Regions from separate parts of the Halobacillus rhizosphaerae genome, predicted to be linked through region 4. Evidence: riboswitches for the same ligand, from Rfam matches in the RefSeq annotation. Region 4 holds a riboswitch; each other region holds the start of a gene.
The links. Region 4 has a riboswitch for thiamine pyrophosphate ahead of tenA (thiaminase II). Riboswitches for the same ligand answer to the same signal wherever they lie in the genome.

Region 1 (2,201 bases), on a different contig from region 4:
ACGTAAATTGCTGCTGATTGACGGCCGCGACTATCCCCTCCTGCTTTTTGGGCAGCTTGCAGTCCAGCAATCAATCGATCTGAAAGAGACCCTGAATGTTGTTCAAAGGCTTTTCCCATCTCCGATACTGTTGCTTGATTTACTAAAATGTTGCCTTGCGCACAGTAATTGGGGCCGGTCATTCCTCCTGCCCAATCAAGACAATTTGCGCCAGTATACGTCGCTCCCCTTCCATTCGCGTCTATAATGCCTGCCTGACGTTCATCTGCTTGAGGGTCATTTTTAACTAATTCATCTAACGTTTCTTGTGCACTAAGACCTTCTCTCAATAATTTTAATCCTGACGGTCCATAAGCAGGATTGGCTAGTGCTTGCGTCGCAATCGCTCCTACGCCAGCTTCAGCCCAAGGCACCACCGACCCCACACCAAGAAACTTAGATTGAACGGCAACTCCTAACTCTCCCGTTTCAGGATCGTGGCCCACAATAGAAAATGTAGCAACTATATTCGGTTTATCTTTCAATATCCTGACCCCTTTCTTTCCTACTCCTTTAAAATTCGATTCGATCCTTTAACTCTCCTGCTTCATATATAATTCTCATGACTTAAAAAAAGGTGAGCTCCAGATTAAAAAACTGAGCTCACCTTTCAATTTAAAAGTAGAATATTTATTCTTATAATTATTTATACGGCTTGTGAATGATGAGTTGAGGTCTTTTCACGAAAAGTATACTGACAATCACCGCACTTAATATAAAGGCAGGAAGCATATAACCTCCATTGTAGAGGAGAGAGTAAAGCCATACCGGCTGCCCCGGCGGTGCAAATTTGCCGTAAAAGACAATGCCCGCGATAAAATGACTCACAAACCTTAGTAGACTTCCTATCAAACAACCGGTGATAATCGCTGTAATCATTCGTTTCACATGATGTTTAGAAGCCGCAGAGGCTATCTGGCCAGCCATTATTCCAGCGAATCCAATCGACGTAAATGCTAGAATATAATCTAGGAAACTCTGTACAGGTGTAACTAGAAGAGCATTTCCCAGTAATATTTGATAGACTCCCAGTAGAAATCCTGTTAATAATCCACCTTTTATTCCCCATCTGTAAGCCATAATAAATACTGGCACCATAGAGAAGGACACCGATCCCCCCTGGGCCCATAATTTAAATGACAAAAACGGGATAATATCCAGCAAAATAGCAATAGCCGAGAAAATAGCTACTTCGACTAAAAACAATACTCCTTTGTGTTTCATCTCAAACTCCCCCTTTAAAATTGAGCACAAAAAAAGCAATACAAAGGGAAGCTTTCTGATGGATCCCATGCATTGCACCATCAACAAAGCCGCCATTCCTACACCAGTATTAACTGACAGGTTCAAAGGGTCAGAACAAATTGTTCACTCTCAGCCTGGAGGGCTCCCCTTGAGGGCTAAATTTATTATGCTTTTTTTGTTTGCCCTTATTATAGTAGAACAACTCACTCTAGACAACTATGATTTATTGCCTGGGAAATCTAATATTGAGGCACAAAGTCCTGACAATTTGACATTATGCAGTGGGAGTCCTATAATTCAAATCGTAACAATTACTATTTAAGGAGGTCACCCATTGGCGAAAAAGTCTAAAATTGCTAAAGAGCTGCAACGTCAAAAGTTGGTAGACAAATATGCAGAGAAACGCAAGGAGCTTAAAGCGGCTGGCGACTTTGAAGCTATACGCAAGCTGCCAAGAGACTCCTCTCCATCACGCACACAAAACCGCTGTGCCTTGACCGGCCGACCACATGGATATATGAGGAAATTCGGTCTTTCTCGCATTCAGTTTAGAGAGTTAGCCCATAAAGGTCAGATTCCTGGTGTTAAAAAAGCCAGCTGGTAATTTTTCATCTCAGCGAGCGAAAAAAGCCGTGATGATTCCAGAAAACTTAAACCCACCAGCCCGCTGGACTGATGGGTTTACATAAAGTTTAAAAGGATATCCGCTTCCTATACTTACTCATAAGCTTATGATTGTGTTCGTCTATGCCATCTACATTTCCACTCTTAAAGATCGGCGGTTTTATATTTTCTTCCGCTAGTTTTTCGATGACTTTTGTAAATAAACTGTGCAATAGTGCTGTGCCTGCCACGGATGATACGGGGGTGAATTTCTCCTGAAAGCTTTCAGAGCTCATCACGGCATCCCCGACAGG
Region 2 (2,201 bases), on a different contig from region 4:
TACTGGACCGAGGAGAAACGGTGCTTCGTGCTTTTGACTCGAAAATCCAAGACTATGTGGAAGACTGGTTTGAGAAAAATGATGTAGAAGTCATTCATAATGCCAATGTCGGATATGTGGAAAAAGACGGCGTTTGTAATAATGGCATCTGCTTCATTAATGACGTAACGATTTGGACAGCAGGAGTGCGTCCAAATTATCTAGTAAGAGAAATGCCCGTCGAGAAAGACAATCAAGAAAAAATTAAAGTGAACGAATTCTTCCAGATTCCGAAGCAGCCTCACATTTATGTGGTGGGAGACTGTGCGTCTTCAGAATATTCTCCTAGTGCTCAGCTTGCTGGCCAGCAAGGAGAGGAAATTGCCGCGATTCTAACTGCTGTTCTTGCAGGCAAAGAGCCTCAAAAGCCTAAAGAAATCAAGTTAAAAGGATCATTGGGCTCGCTAGGTAAGTCAGATGGATTTGGCAATATGCTTCAGAAGCCAATGACCGGCCTGCTGCCAAGACTTGCTAAATCAGGCGTACTTTGGTTAAGTAAACGTCATTAATTCACGTCGATCAGCTAAAAGGTTGATTAAAAAGCGATTCTATGGGAAGATTTAATTATTCACGACTAACTTAACTGAATAATCTTGAATGTAGGGGGACCAGTAAAGCTGGTTGAGATTGTATCCGAAAAGGTACTGACCCTTAGAACCTGATCTGGTTTAAACCAGCGTAGGAAACATAGAAAACGACATTCCGTTTTTTAAAAATATGTGCACCCTAGGTATGGTACCAGGGTGCTTTTTGTATGCCTGATTTTCCTTTCACCTAGACAGGTTCCCTTCTCAATTGTTCCAGAACTTTCAGTTAGTCAAACGAATGGGAGGAAAACCAATGAAGAAATTACTTATTTTCATGGGCTGCCTGCTGCTCTTTCTCGCTGCCTGCAATCAGGAGAAAGAAACGTCACAGGCAAGTACCAGCCAGAAGAAACAAATGAAAAACGTGAAACTCGTTCTCGATTGGACACCGAATACCAATCATACGGGAATTTACGTTGCCAAAGAGAAAGGATACTTCGAAGACGAAGGACTCCATGTAGAAGTTATGATGCCCGGCGAAACAGGTGCCGATCAGCTGGTAGCTGCCGGTAAAGCAGACTTCGGAATTAGTGCACAGGAATCCATTACCCAAGCACGTGTACAGGATATTCCTATCGTGTCTATTGGCGCAATCATCCAGCACAACACCTCAGGATTCGCTTCACCAAAAGATAAAAATATTACTTCCCCAAAGAAATTTGAAGGGAAAACCTACGGAGGCTGGGGTGCGCCCGTTGAGAAAGCCGTTATTTCTTCCATTATGGAAAAAGAAGATGCGGACGTAAATAAAGTCGATATTGTAAATATGGGTAATACAGACTTTTTCACTGCCGTTAAACGAGACGTAGACTTTGCTTGGATTTACTACGGATGGACCGGGGTCGAGGCAGAACTTCGCGGTCAGGACTTAAACATGCAATACTTAACCGACTACTCAGATAAGCTGGATTATTACACGCCCGTTCTCACTACAAACGAGAAAATGATCGCGAACAAGCCAGATACTGTGAAAGCTTTCATGGCCGCAGTTTCCAAAGGATACCAATATACCATCAACAACCCGGAAGATTCTGCTGATATCTTAATTAAAGCTGTCCCTGATTTAGATCCAGAACTAGTCAAAGCCAGTCAAAAATGGCTGTCCCCAAAGTATAAAGATGACGCAGACCAGTGGGGAATTCAAGACCAGAAAGTATGGGAAAATTACTCTGAATGGATGTATAACCACGACTTATTAGATAAGCACTTAAATGTAGAAGATGCATATACCAACAAATTTTTACCTAACAAATAAAGGAGATGAGATAGATTGGCAAACTCATTAGTCAGCATTCAAATTATTCCAAAGACGAAACAAGGGGAAGACGTCATTCCTTATGTAGATCACGCCATATCATTGATTGAAGACTCAGGGTTACGGTATGAAGTACACCCGCTGGAAACAACCATTGAAGGTGAGCTTTCAGAGATATTCTCCTTAATTGAAAAAATGAATCAAGCTATGATTGAAAAAGGCAGCACAAATGTTATTTCCCAAATTAAAGTTCTTTATCAGCCAAGCGGAGCCTCCATGGATCAATTAACGGAGAAATACCGTTGATCTCTTTGTTTAAA
Region 3 (2,201 bases), on a different contig from region 4:
ATATGACAAGCCTAAAGCTGGACTGGATGATTTAGAATCTCTAACTATTAATGGAGAAATAGTATATGCATTACGTAATTTATTACTTCATGAGGGATCCCTTGATGCGACAGAGGATGTACGAAAAGAACTAGGTGTAAAAAATTCTCAAAGTCTTAATTTTGTATTATCAAATAGCATAACTAGTTATAGTAAGGCATGGAGTGACGGAGACAAAAGCAAGGATCCGGACATTTATATCAGAATTAGTGTAGTGGATTTTTGCAAAAATATATGTGCCGTTGCAGAGAATTTGTACCATGAGAATTACCCAGATAAAGATATTTATAATGATATAGTATTATTTGATTTTGAATAATTATTACCCCTTAGGAGATTGGATCTCAAAAAGAAAAAGTATTTTCAGATAGATTTTGTCTATGCCTCAAACTGGCGCTTTAATGGAGAACGTTCATATGTTTGATAACAGGTAAACTCACCAGCATCTCGTGTATTGCCACATACACTCCGGACATGTGGAGTGTGTAACTCAACTCATTAGAACAAATACAGACCATAAATAAATCTTTTCGCCTCATTTTCCTAATGAAAAGTGAGAAGATATCGTGATAAATTTAGTCCGTTTCGAGTAGGGGACTTTAATCACAATTTCAGGGCTGCAATCGATATTTTATGGGTTTTTATACCATTTTTCAAAAATGATACATTTGTACTGAAAACAAAAATGTTCTGTGAACGCGGTGGACGGATAAGATAATATATTGTAAAGTAAATACAAATTTAATAATCATTTCACTAGGGGTGCCTTTACTTAAGGGCTGAGATCAAAGTATAACTTTGAGACTCTTTGAACCTGAACTGGCTTTAAAACCAGCGGAGGAAAGTGACGGAGCTTTTTGCATTTATTTTTTGATGTGAAATTTCTATTTATGTTGAATGGATATGCCACTTTCCTTACCCGGAAGGTGGCATTTTTTGTTTTGTAAAAGAAAGGAGTGCGTGTGGGGGCTATGGTTCTTGTCGCTGTTACAAACGGTAAATTAGAGGAAGATCGGTTAGCAGTAGTGATTAAAGAAATTGCTCCGTTCGTTGATTGGATTATTTTAAGAGAAAATCAAAAAACTCCTCAAGCGTATTTATCCTTTGTGAAGAACTTGCTTGAGAGTGGAGTACATAAACAGAAACTTTGCATCCACAACCGTGTGGACATTGCTTGTCTGTCAGGCATAAATAAAGTTCATCTGCCGGAAAAAGGGTTACCAGTAAGAGATGTGAAAGCTTCGTTTCCTTTCTTAAAGATCGGAGTATCTGTTCATTCAGAGGAAGCAGCAAGACAGGCAGAAGAACAAGGAGCTGATTATGCTATGTTCGGTCACATCTATCAGACGGCTAGTAAAGAGGGGATAGCGCCAAGAGGCTTAGAAGAGTTAGAGAAAATCACTGGCCGGCTGCATATTCCCGTCCTAGCTATAGGAGGGATAACCCCCGAAAGAGTCAGTCGTTTATATGAAAAAGGAGCGAGTGGGGCTGCCGTCATGTCAGGGATCTTCAATGAAGATGACCCGTTCAAAGCCTTTCACATTTACAGAAAGGAGGAACTGCTCTATGGACAGCCATTATGATGTTTTAATCATGGGAGGGGGAATCATCGGGCAATCAATTTCTTATCACTTAAACAAAGCTGGAGTGAAGGCTGGGGTGATCGACAAGAATAAGAGCGGTCAACAAGCAACCAGAGCAGCTGCAGGGATGCTGGGTGTGCATACGGAGAATCGAGAAGATGACACATTTTATCAATTTTGCAGGAGAAGCAGAAATTTATATTCGGGTTTAAGTAAAGAACTCCGAGAATTAACCGGAATCGATATAGGCTTAACTTCATTTGGAATGTTGGAAATAGCTGCGAATCAAGAGGAGAAACATGAACTGCTTCAGAAGAACAAAACGTTTCAGAATCTGAAGTGGCTGAATGGACCACAGCTGAGGGAGAGAATTCCGTCATTATCAAAAGAAGCGTGTGGAGCTCTATATATGGGTGAAGATGGACATGTTGAGCCGAAGAACGTTTGTGAGGCGTTTAAACGTGGGGCGTTATTATATGGCGGTGAATTAATAGAAAACAATACGGTTAGAAAAATAAAGCAGTCGGCTGGGGGGTATCAAGTCCAACTAGAAGATGTGATCCTAACTGCTGATAAAGT
Region 4 (2,201 bases):
GTTACGATGAACAAAACCAAGTGAATAGAAATCTATGAAACTACTAGGGGGGCCCGTCATGGGCTGAGAGGAAAGCAATCGAGCTTTCCGACTCTTATGAACCTGATCTGGTTAAGACCAGCGGAGGGAAGTAGTCAGAGTGCAAGATTATTGACTCCATCCATTCGAAGCCAGGTCCTCCTTAGGACTGGCTTTTTTTAGTGTCCAGGAATATACCTCGGTCATGAGTCAATTGTCTGCGTGGTGACAAAAGCTCATCCTTCTCGAATGCTCTCTGGGTCTCCCTTTTATGGGAGGGAAAACTATGAAACGAACTCGTATGCTTACTACGATGGCTGTGTTTGTTGCTGTCGCAACTCTGGGCTCTCAGCTGCTCTGGTTTCCGGCAGGGATAGCTAAAGCTTATCCTGTACAGCATGCTGTAAATGTAATGGCAGCGGTTATGCTTGGTCCGCTTCCTGCCGTTGTAATCGCCTTTACGATAGGTCTGGTAAGAAATTTACTAGGTACAGGGACGCTGCTTGCTTTTCCAGGTGCCATGATTGGCGCATTTCTAGCTGGTGTTCTATATCAATTCTTCAAAAAAGAAATTTATGCCGCTATAGGAGAAGTAATTGGTACGGGTGTGATTGGAGCGCTATTTTCTGTTCCGTATGCCCATCTTTTTATGGGGAGTTCCAGCGGCGCTTTTATTTTTCTTCCTTCCTTTCTTATCAGCAGTATCACGGGAGCCATCATCGGCTGGTGCGTGGTATATCGTTTGGATCGAAACCAATTTACAACAATTTAATGTTCGGAATCTACTAGGGGTGTCCGCAAATCGGACTGAGAGGAATGTATTTCCAACTCTTATCGACCTGATCTGGTTAAGACCAGCGTAGGGAAGTAGGTGGCAACCTCATTAACCCACCCCTGGCAGCTTCCGCAAACCAAGGAGGCACTTCAATGAAATTTTCTCAAATGATTCGGAATGAAAATCAAGATTTATTTCAAGAAATATTCGAACATCCTTTTGTAAAAGGTCTAGGTGAAGGACATGTTCCTTCTTCCTCTATAGCACACTACATTAAAGCGGATTATGAATATTTAAATGCATTTATGCAAATTTATGGTACAGCCATCTCGAAATCGGCGGAACGAAAGGATATTCAATACTTTAATGAACAAGTGAATTTTGTATTAAATAGTGAAATCCATCCCCATAAAAATCTTTGCGAAGTTATAGGGATCCGGTATGAAGACTTGCAAGGGTTTCCTCTGCCTCCAACTGCCGATCACTATGTAAAGCATATGTTGTATCACGCCCATCAAGGAGGGGTGGGAGAGATCATTGCAGCACTTCTGCCTTGTCCATGGACGTATTTAGAGATCGGTGAATATTTAATGAAACAATACCAGCCGTCAGAGGATCATCCCTTCTACCCGTGGATTAGCTTTTATGCGGAAGGTGAAATGGAACAGCTGACCCAGCATTTGTGTGAGCGCCTTGACTATTTTTCTGCTCAAGCTTCCCAAGCCGAACAAAGGCGTATGAAGGATGCATTTCGAAAAAGCTGTCAGCTGGAGTTGAAGTTTTGGGAGATGGCTTATACGTGTGAAGAATGGCCAGGAGAAAGGAGCAGGGTAAGATGAGTATCCAGTGTTCTCTAACAATTGCCGGTACTGATCCAAGCGGAGGTGCAGGAATACAGGCGGACTTGAAAACATTCCAAGAGCTGAAGAGCTACGGCATGTCTGTGGTCACTTCAGTGGTTGCGCAAAATACAACAGGTGTAAATGCTGTACATCATCTGCCTGCTGAAATGATACAGCAGCAGTTAGAAGCTGTCTCTGCCGATATGCCCATTGATGCTTTTAAATCAGGGATGATTGCTGATAAAGATATGATGAAGGTCATAGCAGATTGGATCCCTCAAATATCCGCACCTTATGTAATGGATCCGGTGATGGTCGCTCAAAGTGGTGATCCGTTAATAGAAGCAGAATCCCGAGCTTGGCTGAGAGAACACCTTGTACCCTTTGCGTCGGTCATCACTCCCAACCTTCCTGAGGCAGAAGATTTATTGGGGCAGCAAATCGAAACCACGGATGATATGAAAGAGGCTGCAGAACAAATCGTGACCAAACTAGGAGCCGGGGCCGCACTTGTGAAAGGCGGACACCGGGACGGGGAAGCGGTAGATTATTTATTCGATGGCAGT

Region 1: it holds a riboswitch for thiamine pyrophosphate, as region 4 does, so the genes downstream of both, thiT (energy-coupled thiamine transporter ThiT) here and tenA (thiaminase II) in region 4, are expected to answer to the same signal.
Region 2: it holds a riboswitch for thiamine pyrophosphate, as region 4 does, so the genes downstream of both, Q7A53_RS08380 (ABC transporter substrate-binding protein) here and tenA (thiaminase II) in region 4, are expected to answer to the same signal.
Region 3: it holds a riboswitch for thiamine pyrophosphate, as region 4 does, so the genes downstream of both, Q7A53_RS09050 (thiamine phosphate synthase) here and tenA (thiaminase II) in region 4, are expected to answer to the same signal.

Annotation. Positions count from the first base shown of each region.
Region 1 covers NZ_JAUTWQ010000023.1:17,205-19,405, reverse strand. The annotation lists gene Q7A53_RS18245 (DUF1028 domain-containing protein) at 1-527, opposite strand, end outside; gene thiT (energy-coupled thiamine transporter ThiT) at 682-1,263, opposite strand; TPP riboswitch at 1,342-1,443, opposite strand; gene rpsN (30S ribosomal protein S14) at 1,619-1,888, shown strand; gene Q7A53_RS18230 (sugar isomerase domain-containing protein) at 1,977-2,201, opposite strand, start outside.
Region 2 covers NZ_JAUTWQ010000006.1:132,371-134,571, forward strand. The annotation lists gene Q7A53_RS08375 (NAD(P)/FAD-dependent oxidoreductase) at 1-548, shown strand, start outside; TPP riboswitch at 631-741, shown strand; gene Q7A53_RS08380 (ABC transporter substrate-binding protein) at 880-1,881, shown strand; gene Q7A53_RS08385 (thiamine-binding protein) at 1,897-2,187, shown strand.
Region 3 covers NZ_JAUTWQ010000006.1:257,757-259,957, reverse strand. The annotation lists gene Q7A53_RS09055 (hypothetical protein) at 1-358, shown strand, start outside; TPP riboswitch at 788-899, shown strand; gene Q7A53_RS09050 (thiamine phosphate synthase) at 1,011-1,622, shown strand; gene thiO (glycine oxidase ThiO) at 1,606-2,201, shown strand, end outside.
Region 4 covers NZ_JAUTWQ010000021.1:39,363-41,563, reverse strand. The annotation lists TPP riboswitch at 36-146, shown strand; gene thiW (energy coupling factor transporter S component ThiW) at 305-790, shown strand; TPP riboswitch at 796-901, shown strand; gene tenA (thiaminase II) at 946-1,632, shown strand; gene thiD (bifunctional hydroxymethylpyrimidine kinase/phosphomethylpyrimidine kinase) at 1,629-2,201, shown strand, end outside.